DNA from 2 places in the Streptomyces sp. NPDC056738 genome. Region 1 is predicted to be linked to the other one. Evidence: riboswitches for the same ligand, from Rfam matches in the RefSeq annotation. Region 1 holds a riboswitch; the other holds the start of a gene.
The links. A riboswitch is a leader RNA that binds a small molecule or an ion and turns the genes downstream of it on or off. The one in region 1 is predicted to bind glycine.
Positions count from the first base shown of each region.

Region 1 (8,375 bases):
GCCTGCCAGGTCGCGCCGTTGACGCGCAGCCGGCACCGGTCCTCGATCACACCGAGGTAGAGGTCACGGTCGGCGGGCTCGATGCCCCACGCGTCCAGGCCCGCGGCGGCCAGCGGCAGCAACTCGTCGCGCACCAGGTTCGCCGCGTCCACCTGCGCGGTCCCGCCGTAACGGCCGCGCCGCGGCCACTCCAGGCGGGCCTCGATGCCGTGCCGGCAGGCCTCGTCGAAGTTCGCTGCGGCCGCCTCGAAGGACATCCGGGTCCACACCGGACGCTGCTCCTCGGCGAGCGCGCGGACCAGGCCGTAGTAGAAGGCCGCGTTGGCGATGACGTCGGTGACGGTCGGTCCGGCGGGCAGCACCCGGTTCTCGACCCGTAGATGCGGGACGCCGTCGGCGATCCCGTACACGGGCCGGTTCCAGCGGTACACCGTGCCGTTGTGCAGCACCAGTTCGGCCAGCTTGGGCACGCCCCCGGCGTCGAGGACGCCGAGCGGGTCCTCCTCGTCGCAGAAGGGCAGCAGGGGCGGGAAGAACCGCAGGTTCTCCTCGAAGAGGTCGTACGCCGAGGTGACCCACCGTTCGCCGAACCAGGTGCGCGGCCGGACCCCTTGCGCCTGCAGCTCCGGCGGCCGGGTGTCGGTGGACTGCTGGAAGAGCGGGGGCCTCGACTCGCGCCACAGCTCGCGCCCGAACAGGAAGGGCGAGTTGGCGCCGATCGCGACCTGCGCGGCCGCCACCGCCTGCGCCGCGTTCCACACGTCCGCGAACCGGCCCGGTGTGACCTGGAGGTGCAACTGCACCGAGGTGCAGGCGGCTTCGGGCGCGATGGACGTCGACCTGCAGACCAGTCGCTCCACCCCGTCGATGTCGAGTGCGAAATCCTCCCCGCGCGCGGCCACGATCTGATCGTTGAGCAGCATGTAGCGGTCGGCCTCCGACAGGTTGGAGGACACCAGATCGTCCTGCCCGAGCGTCGGCAGAATACCGATCATGACGATTCCGGCGTCGACCTCGCTGGCTTTCCGGTGGGCATAGGCGAGCGAGGTGCGGATCTCCTCGGCGAGCCGGTCGAATACCCGGCCGCCCAGCCGGTGTGGGGCTATGTTGACTTCCAGGTTGAACATGGCGAGTTCTGTTTGGAAGTCGCGGCTCGCAATCCTTTCGAGAACCTGCCCGTTCATCATTCTGGGCATGCCGTCAGGACCCGCGAGATTCAATTCGATCTCCAGGCCCATCAGGTTCTTCGGACGGTCGAACCTCTTCTCCTCCAGCAGTCGCTCCAGCCCCGTCAGACACTGTCGGAGCTTGTCGCGGTGGCGCTGCCGATCGGACAGGCCGAACGTCCCTGCCACGACCTTCTCCCCCATCGAAGTGTCCCTCCTCGGATGGGCAGGCCGAGTTACGGCCCTGGCGTCCCGGGTCACGGGGGATGATGCCCAGGCAACACGATCCATAACGTCCCGCGCGGGCTCTTCGACCGCTAGTCTGGACATCGGCCCCGGGCACATTCACCGGGCATGGAGCATTCAGCAAGTTTACCGGCCGGAACGATCTCGTGAAAAACGCCGACGAGAATCGGCCGACCGCTCGGGCGAAGCATTCCGAGGTCACCGCGTTTCGATCGCGCAGAACCGGGAGGAATCCCGCATTTCGCCGACCGGATATCGACTTGTTCTTCGAATTCGCGACGACTAGACGAAACACCGCCTGAACACGCGTCGTATAAACTCCGCTACCGAGGCAGAGAGTTGGCGCTCGCGGTCCTAGGTCCTGTCGTCACGGTGACGGCGGCAGGCGACACCCTGTCGGCAGATCCAGACCCCTCGCCCCTCTGACCCGAGAGCTGACAGCGCCGTCCGCCCCCGCCCTCGCGCCACTGTGCCTGTCGAATGAGAGGCGACCCACCATGCCGCTGCACGTACCCCCGGCTCCCGCGCCCGCCCTGCGCACCGTACTCACGGCACTCGGTTCCCCCACCGCTGTCCGCGAAGCCCGTACCCCGTCCCTGCGCCTGGCGCAGGGACCCGTCACCCCCGAACTCCCGCTGCCCGTCCACGTCCTGGACCGCATCACCCCCGCGGGCGCCTCCGCCACCCGGCTCGCCGGGTGGCGTTTCCTCATCCGTAGCGGCGACCGCGCGGTGGCCGCCGCCGACACCATGCTGACCCCGGACGGCTGGGCCTTCTCGCGCTTCTTCGAGGGCCCGTACATCGCCGCCACCGAACGCGCCCTGCGACAGGCCGAGACCATGCAACAGCCCTACCAGGCACGGCTGCTGTCCGTGCCGGAGCTGTACATGCTGACGCTCTGGCTGCACGGCGACTGCACGGCGGACGGCGCCACCGGCCATCCGGCCGCCACCGACCTCCTCGTCCCGCTCGCACCCGCCCCGCCCGGCATCGCCGCGCACCGGCCGCACCTCGTCGCCGAACTGCTGCCGGTCCTCACCCACCGGGTCACCCCGGCACCGCTCCTCAGCTCGCCCGCCTGAACCTCCGATCCTCGCGTCCGTGCCCCGCAGCCGTGCCCCACACGGGTAAACCTGCCGCGGGGCACGGCGCTGTCGCGAACCCGGAGCAGGGTTCGCTCGTTAGCGCTGAAGGCCGCTCGTACGAGGGGAAACGCGCTCCACGCCCAACCGGACTAGCCCGATCCGGCCACCTCGAACCACCCGAAAGGACGGCGCAGTTGGGGTGAACCCTCCGCACGGGTGATGCGTCATCAACCTGTGAGAAGCGGTGCCCTCAAATCCCTGCGGATCGGCGCCCGTGGGGCAACACTGGGGTCAGACCACACACCAACGGGGGGCGGCGATGAGTACCTCGAGCCGCAAGACAGACACCACAGCCATCACTCACATCTCGACCCAGCGAAAGATCCCATCCATGTGCCAGCACCAGCCACTGTGTCCCGCAGCCGAATCAGCCGACCGGGAGTCCGCCCGCCTTGTGGCGCATCACCCGGAGCAGGGATGGAGCCTGCTGTGCAACGGCGTTCTGCTCTTCGAGGACACCGGTGAGCTCCTGCCGGACGGGCAGATCATCGCCCCGCACCGCCCGCTGGGCGGCGCGCCGGTGATGACGGCCGCCTGAGCCGCACGACCCCGGGCGGCCGTGACAGGCCGCCCAGACACACGAGGGGCCGGCCCGGAGACGTACTCTCCGAACCGGCCCCGACGCATGTCCGAGGACGATCACTCCTCGTAGGCGTCCGCGTGCCGAGCGCTGATCAGTCCTCGTAGGCGTCCAGCGGCGGGCAGGAGCAGACGAGGTTCCGGTCGCCGTAGGCCTGGTCGATGCGGCGCACCGGCGGCCAGTACTTGTCGGCGGCCGAGACACCGGCCGGGAAGACGGCCTCCTCGCGGCTGTACGCGTGCTCCCAGTCGCCACCGAGCGCGGCGGCCGTGTGCGGCGCCCCGCGCAGCGGGTTGTCGTCCACGGACCACTCGCCGCCGCCGACCTTCTCGATCTCCGCGCGGATCGCGATCATCGCGTCGCAGAACCGGTCGACCTCGCCCAGGTCCTCGGACTCGGTCGGCTCGATCATCAGCGTGCCGGCCACCGGGAACGACATCGTCGGCGCGTGGAAGCCGTAGTCGATCAGGCGCTTGGCGATGTCGTCGACGCTGACGCCGGTCGCCTTGGTCAGCGGGCGCAGGTCGATGATGCACTCGTGCGCGACCAGACCGCCGGGGCCCGTGTACAGCACCGGGTAGTGCGGCTCCAGGCGCTTGGCGATGTAGTTGGCGGACAGGACGGCCACCTGCGTGGCGCGCTTGAGGCCCTCGCCGCCCATCAGACGGACGTACGACCAGGAGATGGGCAGGATGCCCGCGGAGCCCCAGGGAGCGGCCGAGATCGGGCCGACGCCCGTCTCGGGACCGGCCTCGGGCTGGAGCGGGTGGTTCGGGAGGTACGGCGCCAGGTGGGCGCGCACACCGACCGGACCGACGCCGGGGCCACCGCCGCCGTGCGGGATGCAGAAGGTCTTGTGCAGGTTCAGGTGCGAGACGTCGCCGCCGAAGTGACCCGGCTTGGCGAGACCCACCAGGGCGTTCAGGTTGGCGCCGTCGACGTAGACCTGGCCGCCGGCCTCGTGCACCTGGGCGCAGATGTCGGCGACGTGCTCCTCGAACACACCGTGCGTCGAGGGGTACGTGATCATCAGCACCGACAGTTCGTCGCGGTACTGCTCGATCTTGGCGCGCAGGTCCTGGACGTCGATCTCACCGTCGTCCGCGGTCTTCACGACGACGACCTTCATGCCGGCCATCACGGCGCTGGCGGCGTTGGTGCCGTGCGCGGAGGACGGGATGAGGCACACCGTGCGCTGGTCGTCGCCGTTGGCACGGTGGTAGCCGCGGACGGCCAGCAGACCGGCCAGCTCGCCCTGCGAACCGGCGTTGGGCTGGAGCGAGACCTTGTCGTAGCCGGTGACCTCGGCGAGCTGGTCCTCCAGCTCGTGGATCAGCGTCAGGTAGCCCTGTGCCTGCTCGGCGGGGACGAAGGGGTGGAGCTGCCCGAACTCGGGCCAGGTCACCGACTCCATCTCGGTGGTCGCGTTGAGCTTCATGGTGCAGGAGCCCAGCGGGATCATGCCGCGGTCGAGCGCGTAGTCGCGGTCGGAGAGCTTGCGCAGGTAGCGCAGCATCGCCGTCTCGGAGCGGTGGTCGTGGAACACCGGGTGCGTGAGGTACGCGTCGGTGCGCAGCAGCGCGTCCGGCAGGGTGTCCTCGGTGCTCGCGTCCAGCGCCTCGACGTCGCCCTGGACACCGAACGCGCTCCACACGGCGGTGAGCTGCTCGCGCGTGGTCGTCTCGTCGCACGAGATCGACACCAGGTCGGCGTCGACGAGGTGGAGGTTGACGCCGTTGTCGCGGGCGGCGGCGACGATCGCCGCGGCGCGGCCCGGGACCCGCACGGTGAGCGTGTCGAAGTAGGCGCCGTGGACGACGTCGACACCGCCGGCGGTGAGCCCGGCGGCCAGCACCGTGGCGTAGCGGTGGGTACGCCGCGCGATGGTCCTCAGGCCCTCGGGGCCGTGGTAGACGGCGTACATGCCGGCCATCACGGCGAGCAGCACCTGGGCGGTGCAGATGTTGCTGGTCGCCTTCTCGCGGCGGATGTGCTGCTCGCGCGTCTGCAGGGCGAGGCGGTACGCCTTGTGCCCGTCCGCGTCCACGGACACGCCGACCAGCCGACCGGGAAGGCTGCGCGCGAACTTCTCGCGGACCGCCATGTATCCGGCGTGCGGACCGCCGAAGCCCATCGGCACGCCGAAGCGCTGCGTCGTACCGACCGCGATGTCCGCGCCGAGCTCGCCGGGCGAGGTCAGCAGGGTCAGGGCGAGCAGATCGGCGGCGACCGTGACGACGGCGCCCAGCTCGTGCGCCTGCTCGATGATCGGCTTGATGTCGCGTACGGCACCGGAGGCGCCGGGGTACTGGATCAGCACGCCGTTGATCTCGCGCCCGGCGAGGTCGGCCGGGATGCCGTCGGCGAGGTCGGCGACGACGATCTCGACGCCGGTCGGCTCAGCGCGGGTCTCTATGACGGCGATGGTCTGCGGCAGCGCGTCCGCGTCGACCAGGAAGAGACCCTTCTTGTTCTTGCCCATGCGGCGGGACAGCGCCATGGCCTCGGCGGCGGCGGTGCCCTCGTCGAGGAGGGAGGCGCCGGAGGTCGGCAGCCCGGACAGCTCGGCGACGACGGTCTGGAAGTTCAGCAGCGCCTCGAGTCGGCCCTGCGAGATCTCCGGCTGGTACGGCGTGTACGCGGTGTACCAGGCCGGGTTCTCCATGACGTTGCGCAGGATCACCGGCGGCGTGAACGTGCCGTAGTAACCCAGGCCGATCATGGAACCGAGCACCTGGTTGCGGTCCGCGAGGGAGCGGAGCTCGGCCAGTACCTCGGCCTCGGTGCGCGCGGCCGGCAGGTTCAGGGCCTCGACGTTCTTGATCACGTCCGGCACCGCGGCGGCCGTCAGCTCGTCGAGCGAGCCGTAACCGACCTGCGCGAGCATCTTGGCCCGTGCTTCGGAGTCGGGTCCGATGTGGCGCTGCTCGAAGGGGATTCCCTGTTCGAGCTCGGAGAGCGGAATGCGAGGGGCGGTCATGGCGGAGGCCTCCTGGTCTGACGCGACCTTCGAGGGGCACCCCGGCACGGGTACCCCGACGGCCTCCCCCTCTGTCATCTCAACCTGAGAGTTTCACCGGATGGTCCCGCGGACGACCCGGCTTTCACCGTCGGTGAGAGCGGAGGCCATCGACACCCGCCCTGCTTTCCAGAGTGACCTCGTCCGTGCGGTACGTGAGCCTGAGAGATTCCGGGGAGGAGTTGCTCCTTCGGCGCCTCCGACGAAATTCCGGAGGACTCTCCCGCACGGGATCAGCAGCCGCTTGCCAGCCTACCAGCGAGGACAAGACGACAGCCTTCGAGTGGCCGCCTTCACAAAAGTGCCCTTTTGTAGTACTTACGGATGAGTTTGCGACCACTGGAGGGACCGTGCAGACCGACATCGATCCGCGCAACCTGATCGGCCGCAAGGCGTTCGACAGCAACGGCACCAAGATCGGCACGATCGACGAGGTCTACCTCGACGACGCGACCGGCGTCCCGGAGTGGGCGGCCATACGTACGGGGCTGTTCAGCAGGGACGCCTTCGTGCCCCTGGAGCCCAGCGAGATCGTCGAGGGGACCTTGCGCATCCCCTTCGACCGGGCCCTGATCAAGGACGCCCCCGACTTCGGCGTCGGGCGCCACCTCTCCCCCGAGCAGGAGCTCCAGCTCTACCACCACTACGGCCTCGACGTGGCGTCCCCGCCCCCGCCGGACCGCGACTTCGGCCACCTGGCGGGCTCGGAAGACCCCTGATCCCGGGATCCCGCCCGCACCTACAGCCCGGCCCTGAGGCTCCGCACCCCAGCTTCCGGGCCGGCGGCCGTCCCAGACCTCCGCGCCCCGACCTCAGGGTCCGACGACGGGGGCCTCGGCGTTCCGCCTTCCGGGACGGGCAGGTCGGAGCTCCGGGGTCCGGGACGGCCGGGTCGACGCTTCGAGCTCCGGCTTCTCAGACGGACAGGTCGGCGATCCGGGTTCCGGGTTCCCGGAGGGACAGGTCGACGCTCCGAGTCCCGGGTTCCGGGACGGGCAGGTCGGCGCTCCAAGCTCCGGCTTCCCGGACGGACGGCTCGGCGCTCCGGGGTCCGGCTTCCTGGACGGACGTCCCGTGGTGGCGCGCCCCTGCCTGGGCCGCCGGCGCGGGGCCCTGGGCCTCCGGACCCTGCTCCGCCCCCTGCGGCCCCGATGCCCCGGGGCCGGACGGCGCCCCGTCGGCCGCCTCGGGTCTTCGCTCCACCAGCGGCAGCGGGTCGGCCGGTTCGAGCAGCGGATCGTCCGTCCGGAAGGTCCGCACCCGGCCTGGCCCGGAGTACGGCGTCTCGAACCGCACGGTGACCCGCCCGAGCCCGCTCCCCTGCACCCAGCCGTGCCCGTACTCGGCATGCCGCACGTCGTGCCCGGAGGGCCATCTCCGCTCGGCCGGCGGCGCCGGCTCGGCCACGGCGGCCGCCTGGGCCGGTTCGTCCGCGGCATGGTCCTCGGCCACCGGCTCCCCCACGGCCGCGGCCTGCGCCTGCGCGAACAGGTCCTCCTGCGTGTAGTCGGCGAGCCCGGAGACACCGACCCCCAGCAGCCGGACGCCACCCGTCGTGTCCACGCCCTCCAGCAGCCGGGCGGCGGCCTCCCGGACGACCCCGGGGTCGTCCGTGGGCCCCCGCAGCGTCTCGGACCGCGTCAGCGTCGAGAAGTCGTACCGGCGGACCTTCAGCACGATGGTCCGCCCCGACAGCCCGGCCCCGCGCAGCCGCCGCACGCACCGGTCCGCGAGCCGCTGCACCTCGAGCTCCACCCGGACCCGGTCGTGGATGTCCACGTCGTACGTGTCCTCGACCGACACCGACTTGGTCTCCCGCTCGGCCACCACGGGCCGCTCGTCGTGGGCCAGCGCCATCGCGAACAGCGCGTGCCCGTGAGCCTTTCCCAGAAGGCGTACGAGCTCGTCCTCGCCCGCCTCGGCGAGCTCCTCGACGCTGTTGATGCCGGCCCGGCGCAGGTGGTCGCCCGTGGCGGGCCCCACGCCCGGCAGCGTCCGCACCGGCATCGGGCCCAGCAGCGCCCGCTCGGTGCCCGGCTCGATCAGGACGAGACCGTCGGGCTTGGCCTGCTCCGAGGCGATCTTCGCCAGCATCTTGGAGGCCGCCAGACCCACCGATCCCGTGAGCCCCGTGACGGCCCGGATGTCCGCGCGCAGTTTGACGCCCGCCAGCCGCGCCGACGCCTCGTCCCACGCCGCCCCGCCCGCCTCCAGGTCCA
Region 1 is NZ_JBHTZF010000028.1:65,558-73,932, forward strand. Features, by position in the region: gene ACFRIC_RS40940 (glutamate--cysteine ligase) at 1-1,370, opposite strand, end outside; gene ACFRIC_RS40945 (hypothetical protein) at 1,910-2,494, shown strand; gene ACFRIC_RS40950 (DUF5999 family protein) at 2,889-3,095, shown strand; gene gcvP (aminomethyl-transferring glycine dehydrogenase) at 3,232-6,117, opposite strand; glycine riboswitch at 6,296-6,392, opposite strand; gene ACFRIC_RS40960 (PRC-barrel domain-containing protein) at 6,507-6,875, shown strand; gene ACFRIC_RS40965 (DNA polymerase IV) at 7,072-8,375, opposite strand, start outside.

Region 2 (8,375 bases), on a different contig from region 1:
CCGGGATTCGGGACGCCCTCAGTAGCCGCCGCGGGCAGGCGGATAGCCGTAACCACCCGCGGTCGGCGCCTGCGCCGGAGCGCCGTGCGCCTCACGGTCGTAGAACGGGCGTGCGTTCGCACGCAGCCACATCGCCACCGGGTCGAACTCGTCCGACATCGCGACGGTGGACACGGGCAGGCCGTCCGGAACCGCGCCGATGGACTGCTGCATCATCGCCCGCACCGAGTCGACGGCGGGCGGCGAGGTGTCGTACACGTCCAGGCCGATGGCCAGATACGGCGCCCCGACCGTGGGTTGGACCCAGGCCCGGCGCAACGACCGTACGGCCGGGGTCAGATGGGCGTTCTGCGTGAGCAGGGCGTAGAACTGCGGGATCTCGATGGCCGGTTCGGACAGCCGCAGCGGGCCCGCGGGCTGGCGCTCCAGGCCCGTGGCGATCCGGCGCAGATCCAGCCACGGGATGCCGAGGCCGCCGTTCGGGGCGTGCGGGTTGAGCCACAGGCCGAAGTGGTCCGGGTACAGGGTGCGGGCGACGTCCAGCCCGTCCACGACCTCGTAACTGCGGTTCCAGCCACTGGCCGAGAGCTCCTGCGCGGAGGTGACGCAGGGCGCGTAACCGAAGCCGTCCACCTGCATGTTCCCGTACTGGGCGTCCGGGGAGCCGGCCTGGCCGTGCCACAGCAGCATCCACACCTGGCCGGACGACGGGGTCGCGAGCGCGCGAAGGAGCGCCTCGTAGGCGTCGTAACGCCCGGGAGTCACCTGGCGCAGCATGTGCTCGACCTGCCCGGCCGCGGCCGTGCCCGACGCGCTCACCCTCAACCGCCCCTTCGCGAACAATTCACGACGAACTCATCCCTTACGCCCGAGGTACCGGTCACCGGCATGCGTCAACACCTCGACCAGGCCATGAAACCAGCTTATGCGGCGATCGCGCTCCGCCGGGGGAAGCAGTCGAGAGCCGGGAACCGCCACGCGGGGCGGCCCGGGGCCCCACGCGGCGGGTGTGCGGCCCCTCGGGGCACCCCCGCGGGCCGCTCCGTTCAGTGACCGTGCTGGTAGAAGGGCCGCACCTGCGCCCGCATCCAGTCACCGACCGGGTCCTGCGCCACGTCGAGGAGAACCAGGTTCACCGCGATGTTCACCGGAACCCGGCCGAGGGCGCGGCCCAGGGCGTCCAGGGGCAGGGCGCGCGCGTCGCCCTCCCACGCCGCGAGTTCGACGCCGATGAACATCACCGGCTCGTCGCCCTCGATGCTGGCCAGACAGCGCCGCGCGCTCAGGACGACACCGGTCGCGGCGAACTCCGCCGAGGCCGCGGCGAGGAAGTCCATCGGATCGTCCTGCCAGTCGGGCTCGAAGAGCCGCACACGGCCCCCGCTCGCCGACCCGTCCAGCTCGGTCCGCCCGGCCCGGCACAGCTCGGCCACGGCCGGCGGCGGCAGCGGCACGCCGACCACGCCGTCCGGGTTCACCACGATGCCGGCCTGCGGGGGCAGTCCGCGGGCGAACTCCACGGCGGGCGCGATCGTGAACGACATGTGACCGCCGACGACCTGGCGGAACTGCTCCTCGGAGCTGAAGACGGGGACGTAGACCTGGCCGCCGATGTCCATCGTGGGCAGATCGAGCGGACCGCTCTGCGGGCCGCCGCCGTTGGGCAGCGGCACCCACACGAAGCTGCGGCCGAGCACCTCGACGATGCGGGCGGCCGCCGAGGGGCCGGGCACGCCGAGGGCGGAGGACAACACCTCCTCCAGCTCGTTGCCGGGCCAGCCGCCGTGCGGATGGGGGTGCGCCTGTGCCGGAAAGTCCATCTGTCTACCGTCCGCTTCGAACCGTTGTTCCGGCTGGAAAGGTTAGTGGGCCGCCGCGGCCGGTCAGTGGCCGAAGTCGATCCTGTGCAGCACGTCCGCCGCGTCGCGGTCGATCAGCACCGCCGAGCCGCACCCCTCGGGCAGGTCTCCCCGCTCGGCGGAGCGCAGCAGCCGGGCGACCCCGCCGCGGTGCCGGGCGAAGGCGTAGCGCGAGACGCCCCGGCCGCGCTCGCGCTGGCCGGCCAGCGCGGCGGCGGGCGTGACGTCGAGCAGCAGCAGGTGCAGCGCCCCGCCGCGGCGCCGGGCCTCGCGGGCGAGCCAGCGGCGCACCCAGGCCTGTGTACCGCAGTCGTGCACGACGACCCCGCCGCCCCCGCGCAGGGCGCGGCGCAGGCCCGCGTAGTGCGCGAGGCGGACGAGGGGGCGGTAGAGCGCGTACGGCAGCAGCCCGGACATCCGGCCGTCCCAGCGGTCGCGGGTGTCCTGGGAGTCGACGCGCGCGCCCCGCACGGCCCGCCGCATCAGCGTCGACTTGCCGCTGCCCGGCAGCCCGCTGACCACCACCACGTCGTGCGTCCCGAAGCGCAGACCGTGCGGACTGTGCCCGACCCGGTCACGGAGGTCCCGCACGACGGCCGCGGGACGCCCGCCCCGCGCCTCGCGGGCCGGTGCGCCGGGCTGCTCGGGCAGTGCGAGACCCGAGGTCGTCGCGTACGCCCTGGTCCTGTTCACCGTGACCGTCCTCCCCTTCGGTGTGGAGTCCCATCCCCGTCAAGTGTAAAGAGAAGGTAATGCCCGGTGCTTCCCCATTTCATGCGCGGACTGCCACAGCACGGTCACAGATGGCGGGCTGCCGTGATCCGACAGCGCGTGCGATGATGGCCGCGCCAACTGCATACCGGCCGCTTGAATCCGCGCGGGAGAGTCCTGGGTACGTGTGCCCGGGCGCCGAAGGAGCAAGTCCCTCCCTTGAATCTCTCAGGCACCGTTACCGCGCGGGCGAGGCACATCTGAAAAGCGGGCCGCTCCGTCGGCTCCACCCAAGGTGCAAGTCAGGACCACCGTTTCGTGGGGTCTTGATGAACCTCTCAGGTTCCGATGACAGATGGGGAGGAACGACCTCGCCGTCATGCCCTGGGAGCCAGACCGATGAGCAGCAACGCACCCCGTCACACCGCGCTCGATGCCCTGCATCGTTCGCTCGGCGCGACCATGACCGACTTCGCGGGCTGGGACATGCCCCTGCGCTACGGCTCGGAGCGCGACGAGCACCTCGCCGTCCGCACGAAGGCCGGACTCTTCGACCTCTCCCACATGGGCGAGATCACCGTCACCGGACCGCAGGCGGCGGCCCTCCTGAACCACGCGCTGGTCGGCAACATCGCCACCGTCGGCGTCGGCCGCGCCCGCTACACCATGATCTGCCAGGAGGACGGCGGCATCCTGGACGACCTGATCGTCTACCGCCTGGCCGAGCACGAGTACATGGTCGTGGCCAACGCCTCCAACGCCCAGGTGGTGCTGGACGCCCTCACCGAGCGCGCCGCCGGTTTCGACGCCGTGGTGCGCGACGACCGTGACGCGTACGCGCTGATCGCCGTGCAGGGCCCCGAGTCCCCCGGCATCCTCAAGGCGGTCACCGACGCCGACCTCGACGGCCTGAAGTACTACGCGGGACTGCCGGGCACCGTGGCCGGCGTCCCGGCCCTGATCGCCCGCACCGGCTACACCGGCGAGGACGGCTTCGAGCTGTTCGTCGCCCCCGCCGACGCCGAGAAGGTGTGGCAGGCGCTCACCGACGCGGGCACCCCGGCCGGTCTCGTCCCCTGCGGTCTGTCCTGCCGCGACACGCTGCGCCTGGAGGCGGGCATGCCGCTGTACGGGCACGAGCTGACCACCTCGCTGACCCCCTTCGACGCCGGCCTCGGCCGGGTCGTGAAGTTCGAGAAGGACGGCGACTTCGTGGGCCGCGCGGCTCTGGAGCAGGCCGCCGCCCGCGCCGAGCAGAACCCGCCGCGGATCCTCGTCGGCCTGGTCGCCGAGGGCCGCCGGGTGCCGCGCGCCGGGTACGCGGTCGTGGCCGACGGCCAGGTGATCGGCGAGATCACCTCCGGCGCCCCCTCCCCCACGCTGGGCAAGCCGATCGCGATGGCGTACGTCGACGCCGCGCACGCCGCGCCGGGCACCGGTGGTGTGGGCGTGGACATCCGGGGCAGCCACGAACCGTACGAGGTCGTGGCGCTGCCGTTCTACAAGCGCCAGAAGTGACACTGGCCCGCACGGGCCGGACATGACACGGACGCCTTCCGGGCGCCGCCCCCGGCGGACGCCCCCGAGGCGCCGGCACCGGCGGGCGCCCGCCGGGTGCCGGACGTGACCCTGGGCACATCGGCCCGGTCACCCACGCTTCCCTCCATCAGCACTCCACCGCGTACAGGAGAATTCAGGTCATGAGCAACCCCCAGACGCTGCGTTACAGCAAGGAGCACGAGTGGCTGTCGGTCGCCGAGGACGGCGTCGCGACGGTCGGCATCACCGAGTTCGCGGCCAACGCGCTCGGCGACGTCGTCTACGCCCAGCTCCCGGAGGTCGGTGACACGGTGGCCGCGGGCGAGTCCTGCGGCGAGCTGGAGTCGACCAAGTCGGTCAGCGACCTGTACTCCCCGGTGAACGGCGAGGTCGTCGAGGCCAACCAGGACGTCGTGGACGACCCGGCCCTGGTGAACTCCGCGCCCTTCGAGGGCGGCTGGCTGTTCAAGGTCCGCGTCGCCGGCGAGCCCGAGGACCTGATGTCCGCCGACGAGTACACCGCGTTCACCGCCGGCTGAGGAGTCACCGCATGTCTCTCATGAACACCCCCCTGCACGAGCTCGACCCCGACGTCGCCGCCGCCGTCGACGCCGAGCTGCACCGCCAGCAGTCCACGCTGGAGATGATCGCCTCGGAGAACTTCGCTCCGGTCGCGGTCATGGAGGCCCAGGGCTCGGTCCTGACCAACAAGTACGCCGAGGGCTACCCGGGCCGCCGCTACTACGGCGGCTGCGAGCACGTCGACGTGGCCGAGCAGATCGCCATCGACCGGGTCAAGGACCTGTTCGGCGCCGAGTACGCCAACGTCCAGCCCCACTCGGGCGCGTCCGCCAACCAGGCCGCGCTGTTCGCGCTGGCCCAGCCCGGCGACACCATCCTCGGCCTGGACCTTGCGCACGGCGGCCACCTGACCCACGGGATGCGGCTGAACTTCTCCGGCAAGCAGTTCAACGTGGTCGCGTACCACGTGGACGAGGCCGGCCTGGTCGACATGGCCGAGGTCGAGCGGCTCGCCAAGGAGCACCGCCCGAAGGTCATCATCGCGGGCTGGTCCGCCTACCCGCGTCAGCTCGACTTCGCCGAGTTCCGCCGCATCGCGGACGAGGCCGGCGCCTTCCTGTGGGTCGACATGGCCCACTTCGCGGGTCTGGTCGCGGCGGGTCTGCACCCGAACCCGGTCCCGTACGCGGACGTGGTCACCTCCACCACGCACAAGACGCTCGGCGGCCCCCGCGGCGGCATCATCCTCGCGAAGAAGGACTTCGCGAAGAAGCTGAACTCCTCGGTCTTCCCGGGCTTCCAGGGCGGTCCGCTGGAGCACGTGATCGCGGCCAAGGCCGTCTCCTTCAAGGTCGCCGCCTCGGACGACTTCAAGGAGCGCCAGCAGCGGACGCTCGACGGCGCGCGCATCCTGGCGGAGCGTCTCGTCCAGGACGACGTGAAGGCCGTCGGCGTGGACGTCCTGTCCGGGGGCACGGACGTGCACCTGGTCCTGGTGGACCTGCGCAACTCCGCGCTGGACGGACAGCAGGCCGAGGACCGCCTCCACGAGGTCGGCATCACGGTCAACCGCAACGCCATCCCGAACGACCCGCGCCCGCCGATGGTCACCTCGGGCCTGCGCATCGGCACGCCCGCCCTCGCCACCCGCGGCTTCACGGCCGAGGACTTCACCGAGGTCGCGGACGTCATCGCCGAGACGCTGAAGCCGTCGTACGACGTGGACGCGCTGAAGGCCCGGGTGTCCGCTCTGGCCGACAAGCACCCGTTGTACCCCGGCCTGAAGTAGTTCCGCAGGGTTTCTGTCCTGCGTTTTCACCCCGTACGGTTGTTTTCGTACGGACATCCGGGGCACCGCGCACACTGGAAGCAGAGCGCGGTGCCCCGTTCCATGCAGTCCCGCACCACCTCTGCCGGACAACGGCGTCCGGCGAAACCAGCAAGGAGTTCCCGTGGCCATCTCGGTCTTCGACCTGTTCTCGATCGGCATCGGCCCGTCCAGCTCCCACACGGTGGGCCCGATGCGCGCCGCGCGCATGTTCGCGCGGCGGCTGCGCAACGAGGACCTGCTGGCCCCGGTCGCCTCGATACGCGCCGAGCTGTACGGCTCCCTGGGAGCGACCGGCCACGGCCACGGCACCCCCAAGGCGGTGCTGCTCGGTCTGGAGGGCGCCTCGCCCCGGACGGTGGACGTGGAGGGCGCCGACGAGCGGGTCGAGAAGATCAAGAGCTCGGGCCGGATCCGGCTGCTCGGCGAGCACGAGATCCCCTTCTCCTTCGACGACGACCTGATCCTGCATCGCCGCAAGGCCCTGCCGTACCACGCCAACGGCATGACGATCTTCGCGTACGACGCCTCGGGCGGCCTCGTCCTGGAGAAGACGTACTACTCGGTGGGCGGCGGCTTCGTCGTCGACGAGGACGCGGTGGGCGAGGACCGCATCAAGCTCGACGACACGGTCCTGAAGTACCCGTTCCGCACGGGTGACGAGCTGCTGCGGCTCACGAAGGAGACCGGTCTGTCGATCTCCGCCCTGATGCTGGAGAACGAGCGGGCCTGGCGCACCGAGGAGGAGATCCGCGAGGGGCTTCTCGGGATCTGGCGCGTGATGCAGGCCTGCGTCTCGCGCGGCATGACCCGCGAGGGCATCCTGCCCGGCGGTCTCAAGGTCCGGCGCCGCGCCCCCCTCTCCGCCCGCCAGCTCCGCGCCGAGGGCGACCCGCTGGCCCACGCGATGGAGTGGATCACCCTCTACGCGATGGCGGTCAACGAGGAGAACGCGGCGGGCGGCCGGGTCGTCACCGCCCCCACCAACGGCGCGGCGGGCATCATCCCGGCGGTGCTGCACTACTACATCAACTTCGTGCCGGGCGCCGACGAGGACGGGGTCGTTCGGTTCCTGCTCGCGGCCGGGGCCATCGGCATGCTCTTCAAGGAGAACGCCTCCATCTCGGGCGCCGAGGTCGGCTGCCAGGGCGAGGTCGGCTCGGCCTGCTCCATGGCGGCCGGCGCGCTCGCCGAGGTGCTGGGCGGCAGCCCCGAGCAGGTCGAGAACGCCGCCGAGATCGGCATGGAGCACAACCTCGGCCTGACCTGCGACCCGGTCGGCGGTCTGGTCCAGATCCCCTGCATCGAGCGCAACGGCATGGCCGCTGTGAAGGCCGTCACGGCGGCCCGGATGGCGATGCGCGGTGACGGCTCGCACCTGGTCTCCCTCGACAAGGTCATCAAGACCATGAAGGAGACCGGCGCCGACATGAGCGTGAAGTACAAGGAGACGGCCCGGGGCGGGCTAGCGGTCAACATCATCGAGTGCTGAGCGGGTACGACCCCGAGCGCTGAGCGGGCGGCCCCGCACCGGCCCGCGCCGGTCAGCCGGGGCGCTCGCCCTCCGGCGCGGGGGCGGGAACGGGTGCGGCTCCCGGGCCGACCAGGACGTCGCTGTGCGCGGACCGGGCCTTGGACGGCGGGGGCGCGGCCGGTCGCGGTGCGTCCACGGTGTCCGGGGCGTCCGAGGCGTCCGGGTAGAGCAGGCCGTGGCGTCTGCGGGCCTCGGCGGCGGCCTCCGGTCGCGGCACCACGGTGTGCTCGGCCCGGCCGTCCGCCCGCAGGGTGGTGACCAGGCACAGGCCGTCGAGCAGGCGCGCGGTCCGCAGGTACCGGGCCGCGCCACGCGCTCCGGCCGGCACCGCGAGACACACCGCGTCCGGGGTGTCGAACTCGGTGACCGTCAGGCCCTCGGCCCGCAGCCGTCCCCCCACGGACCGCCGTTCCCGTCCGGACCGGAACGACCACACGTCGCTGTCCTTGAGCACGACGACCGCGGCCGCCGCCGGACCCGCCCCGACGGCCGTCCCGGCCTCCGGAGCGCCGCTCCAGGGAAAGGGGCGGCACAGCAGCCGCACCCCCTCGCGCTCCGCCCAGTCCACGGCGCCCTCGTGGACGACCTTGGCGCCGTGGCGCGACATCCGGCGCACTCCCTCGTAGCTGATCCGGGTCAGGGTGCGCGCCGCCGGCACGAGGTGGGGGTCGGCGGTGCACACCCCGGGCACGTCGGAGAAGAGCTCGCAGGTGTCCGCGCCCAGCGTCGCGGCCGTCGCCACCGCCGAGAGGTCCGAGCTGTTGCGGCCCAGCATGACCGTCCGGCCGGCCGCGTCGACGGCCTGACCGCCGGGGACCACCGCGATCGGGCAGTCGGCCAGGGCCCTGGACAGCGCCTCGGAGCTCGCCGTGACCAGCTCCGC
Region 2 is NZ_JBHTZF010000011.1:312,320-320,694, forward strand. Features, by position in the region: gene ACFRIC_RS28195 (enhanced serine sensitivity protein SseB C-terminal domain-containing protein) at 19-819, opposite strand; gene ACFRIC_RS28200 (enhanced serine sensitivity protein SseB) at 1,047-1,820, opposite strand; gene ACFRIC_RS28205 (AAA family ATPase) at 1,884-2,552, opposite strand; glycine riboswitch at 2,728-2,824, shown strand; gene gcvT (glycine cleavage system aminomethyltransferase GcvT) at 2,970-4,088, shown strand; gene gcvH (glycine cleavage system protein GcvH) at 4,271-4,648, shown strand; gene glyA (serine hydroxymethyltransferase) at 4,660-5,919, shown strand; gene ACFRIC_RS28225 (L-serine ammonia-lyase) at 6,083-7,450, shown strand; gene ACFRIC_RS28230 (hypothetical protein) at 7,503-8,375, opposite strand, start outside.
Region 2: another riboswitch for glycine. It lies ahead of gcvT (glycine cleavage system aminomethyltransferase GcvT); the one in region 1 lies ahead of gcvP (aminomethyl-transferring glycine dehydrogenase).